2 regions of the Rossellomorea sp. GAMAL-10_SWC genome follow, and region 2 is predicted to be linked to the other one. Evidence: riboswitches for the same ligand, from Rfam matches in the RefSeq annotation. Region 2 holds a riboswitch; the other holds the start of a gene.

Region 1 (7,671 bases), 1.6 Mb from region 2:
TAATGAGGCTGCTATTATTGATGGTACTCGAATGACGGATATCTACGTTGATTTTGCAAATACAAAGAGCGTAAAAATTACAAATGTATTTGATACTCACCTTCATGCAGACCATATTTCTGGCGGAAGAAAAATTGCTGAGATTACGGGAGCAACATACTGGTTACCACCAAAGGATGCTAAAGAGGTTACTTTTGAATATAGTCCATTAGAAGATGGTAATAAGGTAATGATTGGCGAAACAGCAATCAGTATTGAGGCTTTTTATTCACCAGGTCATACAATCGGATCAACTTCATTTGTCATTGATGAAAAGTTTTTACTTTCTGGAGATATTTTATTTATCGATTCAATTGGAAGACCCGATCTTGCTGGTATGGCAGAGGACTGGGTAGGAGATTTACGCGAAACCCTTTATAAAAAATACCGAAACTTATCGCTTGAATTAATCGTGCTTCCAGCACATTTTATGGTGATTAGCGAATTGAACGAAGATGGTAGTGTTTATAAAAAACTAGGATATTTATTTGATCAGAATCATGGATTGAACATTGAAAGTGAAAGTGAGTTTAGAAAGTTAGTAACTGAGAACTTACCACCTCAACCAAACTCATATCAAGAAATCCGTGAGGTAAATATGGGTAAAATTAATTTGGATGAAGAAAAACAGAGAGAAATGGAAATTGGTCCAAATCGCTGTGCAGTACGATAATGAAAATTGGAGGAGAATAAAATGGAAGCTACAAAATTTTTAGATGCAAAAGGTTTAGCATGTCCAATTCCAATTGTTAAAACAAGAAAAGCAATTGCAGAGATTGAAGCAGGCGAAGTATTAGAAATTCATGTAACTGATAAAGGTGCTAAAAACGACCTTGCTGCTTGGGCTAAATCAGGTGGACATGAATTATTAAATTATACCGAAGAAGACAATGTTTTAAAATTTTGGATTAAAAAAGGTTAAGCTAATAGATTAATAGGAAAAGGAGGGGGAATAGTCACATCTCCTTTTCTATTATAGGGGGACTTAAAATGGAGTGGACCTTAATTTTAGTACTTTTCTTAGTTGGTTTTTTTGGGTCCTTTATTTCAGGAATGGTAGGAATTGGTGGAGCGATTATAAATTATCCAATGCTCCTATTTATTCCTCCATTATTAGGATTTGTTGCTTTCACGCCACATCAAGTATCAGGTATAAGTGCCGTCCAAGTAGTATTTGCAACTTTAGGTGGGGTATTAAGCTATCGGAAAAGCGGTTATTTAAACAAAAAAGTAATAGTAAGTATGGGAATAAGTGTACTAATAGGAAGTTTTCTTGGTGGATTCGGTTCAAATCTACTTTCAGAACATGGAATTAATCTTGTTTATGGAATTTTAGCAATGATAGCGGTCGTTTTAATGTTTATTCCTAGAAAAAACGTAGAGATGTCAGCAGATGGTCAAATTTCAATTAATGTATGGCTTGCTGCAGGTTTGGCATTTATCGTTGGAACAAGTGCAGGTATTGTTGGTGCAGGAGGAGCATTTCTGTTAGTACCAATCATGTTAACGATCTTAAAAATACCAACTCGTGTGACTATTGCATCGTCATTAGCCATTACATTTATCTCTTCAATAGGCGTAACGATCGGGAAAATCTCTACTGGCCAAGTTGAAATTTTGCCGACAATTATTGTTGTAATTGCAAGTTTAATTGCCTCACCATTAGGTGCAAAAATAGGTAAACAAACAAAAACGCAGGTTTTAAGAGGGATTCTAGCAGTTTTAATTGGATTTACCGCTTTGAAGATTTGGATTACGATTATAAAATCATGGGTTAGTTGAATAAGGATTAACTGTAAAAAACAGAAAAACTATTTTGGGAGTTTTTCTGTTTTTCTATTAGCCTTTATTATGGTACTACGTGTAAGGCACTTTTTGTTGCTTCTTATTTCAATATTCTTAAATAAAATTTGCTAATTAAGTACTAATTTAATTAAAATGGAACTAGTCGTTTTTTTTAATAGCCTTTACTATAAATTTAAATTGAAATGGAGAATGAATTAGATGACAAATCAAAATGAAACGAACGCTTTACCGCCAAAAACATGTACAATTGAACGCCTTGTTACGCTTCAAGAGGATGTTGAAAAGGTATTGGCAGGACAAAAAACTGCTACTCGCCGAAATGGTAGATATGCAGATGTTGGGGAAGTGATGACCCTTCAAAATAATCAGTATGTTGTTGAAAAAGTTTATTCTCAATCTCTTGGTGAATTGACAGATGAGGATGCTAAGCAGGAAGGCTATTCAACTGTAGAAGAGTATAAGCAATCGATCCTGTCAATCCATCCTGGAATGCCTTGGCTGCCAAAAATGAGGGTATGGGTTCATGAGTTCCGTCTCATTCAAGAATAATTTATATGCTGTATAGATTGCTTCTTTATATACATATTGCTAGTGTAATCTTATCGATTGGCCCTTTTTTTATACTGATTCCGATACTCAAAAAGCTGCATACCTCGAAGTCTGCGATACAACAGAGCTATTTGGATGTATTCCGGTTCGCTGTCAGATTGGCAAAGCATGCTGGGCATGTACTGGTTGGATCAGGGGTCTTGTTGGTACTAGTAGGTCATTGGTCGTGGAAGACATCTTGGATTGTGATGACTATTCTTCTTTTGGTGAGTTCATTATTTTTCCTAGCTAGAGCCTTTTCACCGACCATACGGAAATTTAGTGAACCAACGCATGACCAGAGAATGCTGATTCAAAAGCTTCGTCGATCTATCTGGATTTACATCGTTCTTTTGATGGTTATGCTATGGTTTATGGTAGTAAAGCCTGCATTATGGTAGGCATAATTCAAAAAAGCAGACAGGTTCTCTTTATCGAAGAAGCCTTGTCTGCTTTTTTGGCCTTATCTTAAATGAGATACTAATAAGAATCCCGAAAATTAAGTATTTAGACCTATTTTAAACGATATAATAAACAGGTTTCTTGATTTGAATTTCAAGGACCTAAGTCATGTGGCAAACTGTGCGCGCAAAAAAAATTCAAAAAAAATTCTTGACGGATTCTAAAAAGAGGGATAACATAAACTCAATAATTCAAAAACTTAATAAATTCTATTACTTATCCAGAGAGGTGGAGGGACTGGCCCTACGATACCTCGGCAACGGGTTTGTTATTTCGTAACAAATACCGTGCTAATTCCTGCAAATCGTTTAATCGATTTGAAAGATAAGAAGTAAAGTGGCTTATATATTTTAACCCCTCTTCTTATCTGTTTTATCGGATAAGAAGAGGGGTTTTTTGATGTAGTGCCTTAGGAGAAAAAGGGGGAAATATAGATATAAATCCTAGTTTTCAAATATGTTTACTAAGTTATAAAAGTTGGAATAACTTGCAATGGGGGAAGTAATTTGATTGAGATAAAAAATGTCTCCAAGGTTTATCCTGGAAGGCCACCAATTAAAGCTTTAAATAATATTAATATGAAAATAGAGAAAGGGGAGATCTTTGGAATCATTGGTTTTTCCGGAGCAGGAAAAAGTACATTGATTCGTTGTTTAAATAGACTTGAAGAGCCAACAGAAGGATCAGTTCTCATTGATGGATTGGACCTAATGACATTAAAAGATGAAGAGTTACGTAAGACACGTAGAAAAATTGGTGTCGTATTCCAACACTTTAATCTACTTTCTGCTAAAACGGTATTTGATAATATAGCAATGCCGCTATATCTTGAAGGAAAAAAGAAACGGGATGTTCAGGAAAAGGTAATGGAGTTAATTGAATTTGTTGGACTTACAGGGAAGCAAGATGTATTTCCGGGGCACTTATCGGGAGGACAAAAGCAAAGAGTGGGAATAGCAAGGGCACTCGTAACAGATCCAGATCTTTTGCTATGTGATGAAGCTACATCTGCATTAGACCCTGAAACAACAAAGAATGTATTAGAGCTTTTAAGGAAGGTAAATAATTCCTATAATCTTACAATTTTCCTTATTACCCATGAAATGAGTGTAATTCGTGATCTTTGTGATAAAGTGGCGGTCATTGATGATGGTGAAATTGTCGAGGAAGGTAATGTTTATGACGTTTTTACGAATCCACAAAAAAGTATTACAAAGAATTTTGTTAACACTGTATTACAAAATGAGGTGCCGCCTAAGTTATCGAAATCATTATCAAAGGGAAAATATTATCAATTAGTCTTCCTAGGTGACAAGGCAGGCAACCCATTATTATCAGAGGTTCTTAAAAAATTCGATATAAATTTAAATATTCTTTATGGATCGATTACAGAGTTACAAGAAAGACCTTATGGGAATTTGCTCGTGGCACTAGAAGGAACAAAAGAGGAAAGCGCAAAAGCTATTAAATTTATTTCGGAAAAGGGGATAGATGTGAGGGAGGTTGAGTTAAATGGAGCTTAATTGGGAATTCTTTTGGCCGCAGTTTTTGCAGGCAACTCAAGATACATTTCTAACTGTGCTAGGATCATTTATTTTTGGCACAATCATAGGATTACCTTTAGGTATTATCCTAGTTGTAACAAGGCCAGGTCATATAATGGAAAACAAACCTTTATTTACGTTGTTAAATACCATTATTAATATTGTTCGATCTGTACCATTTATTATTTTGCTAGTTGCCATTATTCCATTTACTAGATTATTGACGGGAACGTCCATTGGAGTAGTTGCAGCAATTGTTCCACTTTCAATCTTTGTAGGGCCATATTTGGCAAGATTGATTGAGAACTCCATGTTAGAAGTAGATAAGGGAGTACTGGAAACAGCTTACTCAATGGGAGCAACAAAGTTTCAGATCATCGTGAAGTTTATTTTGCCTGAAGCGATTCCATCGTTGATTCTTTCATTTACAACAGCAACGATTGGATTGATTGGATCGACTGCGGCAGCAGGTGCTGTTGGTGCTGGTGGATTAGGGGACTTAGCTATTACATATGGTTATCAACGCTTTGAAACATTGGTTATTGTCATTACAGTTGTATTACTAGTAGTTATTGTTCAACTCATACAAAGTTTAGGAAATACGTGGTCAAGATACGTAAGGAGGAAAAGAGGATGAAAAAGTTTTTTACTATTTTTGCAGCATTATTATTAACAGTTTCGGTATTATCAGCATGTGGTTCTAACGCATCATCAGGTAATGGAAAAGAGAGAACAGTTAAGATTGGTATTAACGGTGATGACTATGAACTTTGGAATATTGTACAAAAACAAGTGAAAAATGATGGCATTAAATTGAAAATCATTTCATTTTCAGATTATGTTCAGCCTAACACAGCACTTAATGACGGTAGCCTTGATTTAAATTCTTTTCAAACGATTACTTATATGAACCAATTTAAAGGCGATCATAATTTAGATATTTCAGCAATTGGCTCGACAGTTATTGCGCCAATGGGGATTTACTCACATAAATTTAAAAAGCTAAGTGATATTCCAGATGGAGCAACGATTACGATACCAAATGATGTTACGAACGCAGGGCGTGCACTTAAACTATTACAATCTTCAAAGCTAATTAGTTTAGTAGATAATTTTGATCCTAAAGGTAGTATTGAACAAATTAAAGAAAATCCTAAACATCTAAAAATCAAACCGATTGCTGCAGGGCAAACAGCTAGATCATTAGATGATGTGGCAGCAGCGATCATCAATAATGGATTCGCCGTTCAAGCAGGCTTAGACCCTGCAAAGGATCCACTTTATAAAGAAGATCCTAATGATAAAGCAGCTATGCCGTATATCAATGTTATTGCATCCCGTACGAAGAATAAAAATGACAAGGACTTTGCAAAGATTGTAAAGGCCTATCAATCAAAAGAAGTTCATGATTACATTATTAAACGTGACAAAGGTGCTACAGTTCCAGTAGTCATTTCGATTGATAAAATTAAAAATCTATAAAGCTAGTGCATGCTTATTTAAAAAAATGGAAGGGAGAAAAGTTTAAATGACAGTCAAAATTGAAACACAAAGAGAACAAATTGTGAAAAGTATTGAGAGATCGAAGGAAGTTTATCTTGAAATTAGCCACAAAATTCATGAGAAACCTGAAATTGGCAATCAAGAATTTTTTGCATCAGAAACACATACTAAAATTCTAGTAGAAGCTGGATTCGATGTTACACGTAATATTGCAGGACATGAAACAGGATTTGTAGCAAGGAAAAAGTCGTCTAAGCAAGGCCCAACCATCGCTTTTTTAGCAGAATACGATGCACTACCTGGTCTTGGTCATGCATGCGGACATAATATTATTGGAACAACAAGTGTGGCAGCAGGAATCGCTCTTGCTGAAGTCATCTCAGAAACTGGAGGAGAGGTTGTTATATTTGGAACACCTGCAGAAGAGGGTGGACCAAATGGAAGTGCAAAGGGGAGTTTCGTAAAAAATGGATTACTAGAAGGTGTTGATGCAGCTCTTATGCTCCACCCAAGTGGTAAAACAGGTTTATCGAGTCCATCGTTGGCAGTAGATCCATTAGACTTCCATTTTTATGGAAGAGCAGCTCATGCTGCTGGGTCACCAGAACATGGCATTAATGCCTTAGATGCAGTAATCCAATTATTCAATGGCATTAATGCCCTTCGTCAGCAGCTTTCTAGTGATGTTCGCATACACGGAATTATCACTCATGGAGGCGATGCACCAAATATTATTCCAGAGTATGCTTCAGCAAGATTCTTCATCCGTGCTAGTTCTTGGAAGCGTACGGAGAAAGTATCTACTAAGATTCGTAATATTGCCGAAGGAGCAGCACTTGCAACTGGTAGTACTGTGAAAATTGAAAGATTCCAAAATGAAGTCCATGATTTTATTATCAATCAATCTCTTGATGAGCTTGTTGGTGAGGAACTAAGACTATTAGGGGAAGTAGTGAATAGCAAAAGCGGCGGGCTTGGATCTACTGATGCCGGAAATGTAAGCCATGTTGTTCCGACTTCTCACGCATATATTAAAATTGGACCTGATGATTTAATTGCTCATACAAATGAATTTCGTGAAGCTGCGAGATCGCCACTTGGTGATCATGCTCTAATTACGGGTGCAAAAGCATTGGCTCTAACGGGCTATCGTTTAATTACTGATAAAAACCTTTTGGAAAAAGTTCAAAATGAATTTCAACAAACAGAAAAATAGTTAGATTGAACGGTCAAAAAGATGGACGGAATTACCATCTTTTTGACCGTTTTATTTTTGAAAGCTCAATTATTTGTTCTATTCATATAGAAGCCTTCTGTTAAATTCTCCCTCCGTTAATTCCATAGTAAAAAATATAGGTTTACATTACCCCATTTCAATTTTTATCAAAACGTAATCCCAATTTTACTAAATCTTAAATTTTAAAGATTAAACTAAAACTTAGATATGTTTTCTACAAGTTTACTCTATAAATCTTTGATAGGGGGTAATTTAATATGGTTTCTTTAAGTAAAGTAAAAGATTTCTCAGATGAAACTGTTAAATATGCACAACAACATCTAGCAAACGAAAGGACATATTTAGCATGGTTGCGAACTGCAATCTCAATTACTGGTGTAGGATTTTTAACAACTTCGCTACACTTTACAATTAAAATTAGTGATAGCCAGTTCATCAATACATTAGCAATTTTTCTTGGCATATATGCATGTGTTGTTGGTTTAATTTCTG
Region 2 (7,671 bases):
TAAATAAAAGTTTATTATTTACCCGAGATATAATTCGATAATATCATAAATCAATAAATTAAGCTAAATTAAAAAGTAAATAATTATTTACTACTTAACTAAAGGAGTGGTGTAGATGAATTCAACTGGATTAACTTTTAGTGTCTATCCTCTTAGCGTAGCTGGTACACCTATAGGATTAGCTACTGGTCCTGATGATAATTATGAAAAAATAGCTACTGCACTTAAAGAGCTAAAAGGCAATACTAATCAGCTTTTACCAAGAATGTATGCAGTCTATATGGGACCAGAAACAGAAGAAAAAGTATTTAACGCTCTAAATCGATATAAAAAAGCAGGTTTATTAGGTGATTTAACAATTGGCTGCCTCATGGATCCAAGTCTATCTCTAGATTATTGGTTAGATTTTGTTCGTAAAGTAATTAAAGAGTATGGCACCTTCCTTGATTCAATTCAAATCACGAATGAACCTAATTTATCATTTATGGATGGCTCCAAACCATATGTATTAGAAGCGCTTGTACAAGGCGTTCTAACTGTAAAAGTAGAAATTGAAAAAAGCAATTTACCTATTAAAGTTGGATTTGGCTCAGTTCCTGAGGGAGAAAAGACAGTTCCACATTTTTGGGAAAATTTAATAAAAATTGGTGGGGACGAATTCATTCAATCAATTGATTATGTAGGTCATAATTTTTATGTTATGTATTTGAGGAACCATTAAAAATTGAGGAAGTTGCTGTTTCAGTAGAAAACATACTACGTAAATTTCGAGAAATATTGGATAGTAATGGTTTCCCGTCAACTCTTCCAATCCACATTACAGAGAATGGATGGCCTACCGGCAAAAATCCACTTATACAAATCGAAAGGTCATATGAGCAACAATCAATCGTACTTGAGGTAATTATTCGAACAGTCTATTCACTGCGTCAGGAATTAAATATTACTCATTATGAATTTTTTTGGTTTAAGGGATGCTGATAGTTCAAAAGACGACCTATTTCATCAATTTGGTATTATGAAGGATGATTATACGATTAAGCCTGCTTATCTCACCTTTAAAAAATTAATAAATGAATTAAGCAAGTAAAATCAATTACTTCTAAAAATTAGAATGAAGTTAGTCAATTCGTTAAGACTAAAACAACGAGAGTTTCACTTACTCTCTACTATATATATGGAGGTAATGAAATTGAGCAAAAAAAATAACCCCATCAGAAATGAAGAGCAAATGAAAATACAAGCAGACCTTAATAATCTTGATCCAGGCCATTCTGTGGATGAGCACCGTAAAATTGAAACAGCCAATATAATGTTAGCTGGAGAAGAAATCAGACAGCAAAATGAAAATCTATAAAAGAAATCCCTCAAAAAGTCATTTTGAGGGATTTCTTTGTGTAAATAAAAAGTTAGCTTATTTTTTGAGACGCAGGTAATAAGCACCGTATATAGAGGTGAAGCACCGAAGAAAGCAAGCGTTTGTCAACAGTCTGAAATCCCTCGAATGTTAATAACGACATTCCCCTTCTTATGCCCTTTTTCTACGTAACGATGTGCTTCAACAATTTGTTCAAGCGGGTACTGTCGATCAATAACAGCTTTTAATTTATCCGCTTCAATAAGTGCTTTTATATAGTTTAAATCTTCATAGTTCATATTCGCTACACCAAGTATGGTTTTTTTATTACTAATTACATTACTCCATATAGCTTGAAAATAAACTGAAAGCTTCCATACTGCACTTAATAAATAGACCCCGTCCTTGTTAAGCAATCTTTTACAATTAGGAAAGGAGCTTTTACCTACCGTATCAAAAATAATGTCATAAGTTTTCTTACTCTTAGCAAAATCTTCATTTGTATAATCAATTACTTTATTTGCCCCTAAAGCCCTTACCAATTCTAAATTTGATGTACTACATAATGCGGTAACTTCTGTACCAAAATATTTAGCTAACTGAATTGCATATGTTCCAACACTTCCTGAAGCACCATAAATAAGTACTTTTTGTCCATTTTGAATAATACTTCTCCTTAGAAAGTGTAATGCAGTAAGCGCCCCAACAGGTACAGCTGCAGCTTGCTCAAAGGACATATTTATTGGTTTTTTAGCTAGAACACCTTCTTCATGTAAAGAGATATATTCAGCATTAGCTCCAAAAGTAAATCCACTATATCCAAAAACTTGATCACCTGTTTTAAAATTTCTTACGTTTTTGCCAACTGTGACTATTTCTCCTGCAAGCTCACAACCTGGTATTTGATTTTTCGGCTTAGTGAGGCCAAACATAAGTCGTGAAGGTAGCCAATACATAAAAGGAAAATCGGAGCTTCGAAGTTTTACATCTCCTGCGGTTACAGTTGTTGCGTGTATTTTAATTAATACCTCATCATCTTTTATTTTTGGTTTTTCAACTTCTGTTGTTTGAAGAACTTCTGGTGGACCATATTTTGTACATATAATCGCTTTCATTGGTTCCTCCATTACAAACTTTAATTGAGTCATTTAAACCTATGAAAAATGATTTTTAAGTATACCTCTATGTAGAATAAAACAGTGTGAATCTAACTAAACAAAAAAGACTGAATATAGCATATGCCATATTCAGCCTTAATCATTTATTATAGACCTGCTTCAGTTTTTAAAACTTCTGCTTTATCAGTACGCTCCCAAGGAAGATCGATATCTGTACGGCCAAAGTGACCATAAGCAGCAGTTTGTTTGTAAATTGGACGACGTAGGTCAAGCATTTTAATAATTCCAGCTGGACGTAGGTCGAAGTTGTTGCGAATTACTTCAACTAATTTTTCTTCTGAAACTTTACCTGTACCAAAAGTATCAATAGCGATTGAAACTGGTTTAGCTACACCAATTGCATATGCTAATTGAACTTCAGCTTTATCAGCTAAGCCAGCAGCCACGATGTTTTTCGCAACGTAACGTGCAGCGTAAGCAGCGGAACGGTCAACTTTAGTTGCATCTTTACCAGAGAATGCGCCACCACCGTGACGAGCATATCCACCGTAAGTATCAACAATAATTTTACGACCTGTTAAACCAGCATCCCCTTGAGGTCCACCGATTACGAAACGACCTGTTGGGTTGATAAAGAATTTTGTGTTTTCATCAATTAACTCAGCTGGTACAACTGGTTTAATTACAAGTTCTTTAATATCATTTTCAATTTGAGCTTGAGTAGCTTCTGGACCATGTTGTGTTGATACAACAATTGCATCAATACGAACTGGTTTGTTGTTTTCATCATACTCAACTGTTACTTGAGTTTTACCGTCTGGACGTAAGTAAGAAACTGTTTCATTTTTTCTAACTTCAGTTAAACGGCGAGCAATTTTGTGAGATAATGAAATTGGAAGTGGCATTAATTCAGGTGTTTCATTTACAGCAAAACCGAACATTAAACCTTGGTCTCCTGCACCGATTGCTTCAATTTCTTCATCTGTCATGCTACCTTCACGAGCTTCTAAAGCTTGGTCTACACCTAGAGCGATATCTGCTGATTGCTCATCGATAGAAGTTAAAACTGCACATGTATCTGCATCAAATCCGTATTTTGCACGGTCATAACCGATTTCACGGATTGTTTCGCGAACGATTTTTGGGATATCTACATAAGTAGAAGTTGTAATTTCACCTGCAACAAGTACTAAACCTGTTGTAACTGAAGTTTCCGCTGCTACACGAGCATTCGGATCATTTGCTAAAATTGCATCAAGAATTGAATCTGAGATTTGGTCACAGATTTTATCTGGATGTCCTTCTGTAACTGATTCTGAAGTAAATAAACGACGTTGTGACATTGAGTCCCCTCCTAAATTGAATGTGACGGATCTCTTTTTTCTCAACATAAGAATAAAAAGTTTGTTCCTATTCCTATGTTTCCCATTTAAGATAAAGATAACTCAGTGTAAATTACGAAATTGCCACTGTATTTAAGTTTTGAGCAAAAAAAAAGCCTTCCTCTTATCAAATATTACATGAGGAAAGGGTTCTTGGTTATTTACCTTTCGCTCTTATCGTCCAAGACATAAAAAAAGTCTTGCATCAGGTTCAGCACCTTTCACTAAAAGTGAGGTTGCTGGGCTTCGTAGGGCCTGTATCCCTCCACCTACTCGGGATAAGAGAGTATCCGTATGAAAAGTATCATATTAAAATTTCACTTTCTTGTCAACAATTTTCATCATAACTTAAACATAATTCTACAATAACTTTATCTCTACATTCATTTCTATTTAATGGGAAATTACTAATTATTATACTTACATTTAATAAACTACTTCATTAAATAAGTAAATTTTACTCAAATTTATTTTTTAATCAAATTCATAACACATTTTGCCAACTAATAGTATACACTATTAAAATAAATGTGTTATACTATTTATCGAGATACCTACATGGCAGACAAATTATATTTAAAGGATGGTATTAGTATATGAAGACAGTTGATGTAAACTTTGAATTAAACGAATTACTTACTAGTAATCAAGTGTATAACCAACTAAGCGTTTCTGAGTTAGTTGAAAAAGTCCTAACAAGACAAGAAGGAATTTTAACGTCAACAGGAGCAGTTAGCGTTTCAACAGGCAAATATACTGGACGTTCACCTAAAGATAAATTTATTGTTCAAGAGGCATCTGTTGAAAATTTAATCGATTGGGGTTCAGTAAATCAACCAATCTCTGCTGACGTATTCGAAAAATTATATAGCAAAGTACTTAACTACTTAAAAGATCGTAACGAATTATTCTTATTTAAAGGATTTGCTGGTGCTGACACGGAGTATCGTTTACCTATCCAAGTAATTAACGAATTTGCATGGCACAACTTATTTGCTCATCAATTATTTATTCGCCCAACTGAGCAAGAGCTGCAAACTCATGAAGCAGAATTTACAATTGTTTCTGCTCCAACATTTAAAGCAGACCCAGTAGTTGATGGAACAAATTCAGAAGCATTTGTTATTGTATCATTTGAAAAGAAAATTATCTTAATTGGTGGAACGGAATATGCTGGAGAAATGAAAAAATCTATTTTCTCAATCATGAATTTCCTATTACCACAAAATAATGTTTTACCAATGCACTGTTCTGCTAACGTAGGTAGCGAAGGCGATGTAGCATTATTCTTTGGACTTTCAGGAACTGGTAAAACTACATTATCTGCAGATGCAGACCGTAAGTTAATCGGTGATGATGAGCACGGCTGGTCAGATAATGGTGTATTCAATATTGAAGGCGGTTGCTACGCTAAATGTATCAATTTAACATTTGAAAAAGAGCCACAAATTTTCTCTGCAATTAAATTTGGTACAGTGTTAGAAAATGTTGTTGTTAAATCTGATAGCCGTTTAGCTGACTATGATGATACAACTTTAACAGAAAATACTCGTGCTGCATACCCAATGCAAGCAATTCAAAATATCATTGAGCCAAGTGTTGCTGGTCATCCGCATGCAATTATCTTTTTAACAGCTGATGCATTTGGAGTATTACCTCCAATCAGTAAACTAACAAAAGAGCAAGCTATGTACCACTTCTTAAGTGGATTTACTAGTAAATTAGCAGGTACTGAGCGTGGCGTTACTTCTCCACAAGTAACATTCTCAACATGTTTCGGATCACCATTCTTACCGCTTCCAGCTGTAGAATATGCAAAAATGCTTGGTGAAAAAATTGAAAAACATAATGTAAATGTATTCTTAGTAAACACTGGTTGGACTGGTGGAGAATATGGCGTTGGTAAACGTATGAATCTTTCTTACACAAGAGCAATGGTTCACGCTGCACTTGAAGGTGATTTAAACAACATTGAAACTACACAAGATGAGTTTTTCGGTTTAGCAATTCCAACTCATGTACCTGGTGTACCTGATAGCGTATTAGTTCCTTCAACTACTTGGGAAGACAAATCAGCTTATGATCAAAAAGCTCTTGAATTAGTAACTAAATTCAAAGAAAACTTCAAAAAATTTGAAGGCTTTGATGCTAAATTAGCTGAACTTGGTGGACCTTTAAAATAATCTAATAAAGTAAAATGTAAGGGCTGTCCAATAAGTCGGGATTTATGACTTTTTGGCAGCCTTTTTTTATTTAACAACTAGATTACTCATTAAAAGGAAATTTTTTACATTTAAAGAATAAGATTAATATAATATTGAATTTGACTGAATATCATTAATACTCACCAGTTATTTTATCGGATTTAATGGAGGATTTTAATGAGATCAATAAAGTTATTAACTCTGATTTTTTCATTTACAGCAATTTTATTAACTACCTATTTTTTACTTAATACTGGTACCTCGTCTCAAAAATTAGATAAGCATGATTCACAAACATCTAAAGAAAGTGAGCCGAATATTGAATCTTTATCCAAAAGATATTTTGAAATAAAAAATTCTGACAATCAATTACTTTATGGAGTTGAATATTATTTGGTCGTATCAGTACCGGAACGTTTTAAAAACGATATAAAAAATGGTCGAATAGAAATAGAACTACCTAAAAAAGTCCAATCAATATTTGGTGTCAATATTGAAGAAATAAATCATAATGAAGTATACGAAATCATAAATAGAAGAGCCGTTTTTGATCTCAATAGTTCTATTGCTACTTCAAATATGACAATAGATCAAAAAAATTATATTAAAAATAATAATGATTTCTACACTATAAAAATATATTCTAATAAAAATAAATTAATAAAAAGCGATGTTATAAAGGTACAAAATTTTCATAAGAATTGAAAAAATTACATTAAAAAAATGAGCCGAAGATTGGCTCATTTTTTATTTTTTATCAAATATAATTAGAATCTTATTTTTCAGCAGGTCTATTTCCCATAGAAATAGAAATACGATTCCAACTGTTAATTTGATTGATTATGAATACAAGATTTACATATTCTTCTTCGCTAAAGTGTTTACTTACACGATTATATAGTTCTTCAGAAACACCTTTATTCGAAATTTGTGTAATATGCTCTGTTAACTCTAAAGCTGCTTTTTCTGCATCTGTGTAAAAATCGCAATCTCTCCATGCACTAATACAGTATAAACGTTGTTCCGTTTCTCCTATTTCCCTCGCTTCAGAAGTATGCATGTCAAGGCAAAATGCACAACCATTTATTTGTGAAGCGCGAATTTTGATAAGTTCACGAAGTTTATGGTCTATATCAGTTGCTTTAATAAACTTTTCCATTTCCATCATTATTTTAAGTGCTGCTGGTGCTAATTTTGAATAATTAATTTGTTTTTCCATTTTAATTCCCCCTAAAAAAGTTAATTCTAAAAATAATTGAATTAATTGTAGTTTTTGGAAATATATAAATTGGCGACAAAGTTAATCGCCGATTTATACCATCTATATTAAATTGTTTATTTCATTATGTCAAACTTCTTTTAACTTTGAGTTACTCCTAAAAGTAAATGTTTGACAAAGAAATAAAACATTTCTAAGATTAATTAAAAATAATCTCATTTATGAAGAAGGTGTTTTGATGCAGTATAGCGTTGGAGTTGAGTATGCACTTCATTGCCTTGTTTATTTAATTGACACTCCTGAAGATTCTCCGATTGGAATAAAGGACCTATCCTTCTTTCAAGGTGTTTCAGATACATATCTTTCAAAGATTTTTAGTAAGCTTTCTAAA

What was found. A riboswitch is a leader RNA that binds a small molecule or an ion and turns the genes downstream of it on or off. The one in region 2 is predicted to bind S-adenosylmethionine.
Region 1: linked by a shared signal. The riboswitch ahead of V5E38_RS00665 (methionine ABC transporter ATP-binding protein) and the one ahead of metK (methionine adenosyltransferase) in region 2 are both predicted to bind S-adenosylmethionine.

Annotation. Positions count from the first base shown of each region.
Region 1 is NZ_CP144911.1:131,174-138,844, forward strand. It holds gene V5E38_RS00640 (MBL fold metallo-hydrolase) at 1-712, shown strand, start outside; gene V5E38_RS00645 (sulfurtransferase TusA family protein) at 734-961, shown strand; gene V5E38_RS00650 (sulfite exporter TauE/SafE family protein) at 1,030-1,821, shown strand; gene V5E38_RS00655 (ASCH domain-containing protein) at 2,044-2,394, shown strand; gene V5E38_RS00660 (hypothetical protein) at 2,400-2,834, shown strand; SAM riboswitch class I at 3,109-3,226, shown strand; gene V5E38_RS00665 (methionine ABC transporter ATP-binding protein) at 3,402-4,418, shown strand; gene V5E38_RS00670 (methionine ABC transporter permease) at 4,408-5,076, shown strand; gene V5E38_RS00675 (MetQ/NlpA family ABC transporter substrate-binding protein) at 5,073-5,921, shown strand; gene V5E38_RS00680 (M20 family metallopeptidase) at 5,968-7,158, shown strand; gene V5E38_RS00685 (YidH family protein) at 7,437-7,671, shown strand, end outside.
Region 2 is NZ_CP144911.1:3,485,106-3,492,776, forward strand. It holds gene V5E38_RS17235 (hypothetical protein) at 116-721, shown strand; gene V5E38_RS17240 (hypothetical protein) at 1,193-1,357, shown strand; gene V5E38_RS17245 (NAD(P)-dependent alcohol dehydrogenase) at 1,483-2,472, opposite strand; gene metK (methionine adenosyltransferase) at 2,622-3,818, opposite strand; SAM riboswitch class I at 4,029-4,142, opposite strand; gene pckA (phosphoenolpyruvate carboxykinase (ATP)) at 4,454-6,040, shown strand; gene V5E38_RS17260 (hypothetical protein) at 6,239-6,766, shown strand; gene V5E38_RS17265 (carboxymuconolactone decarboxylase family protein) at 6,837-7,280, opposite strand; gene V5E38_RS17270 (RrF2 family transcriptional regulator) at 7,519-7,671, shown strand, end outside.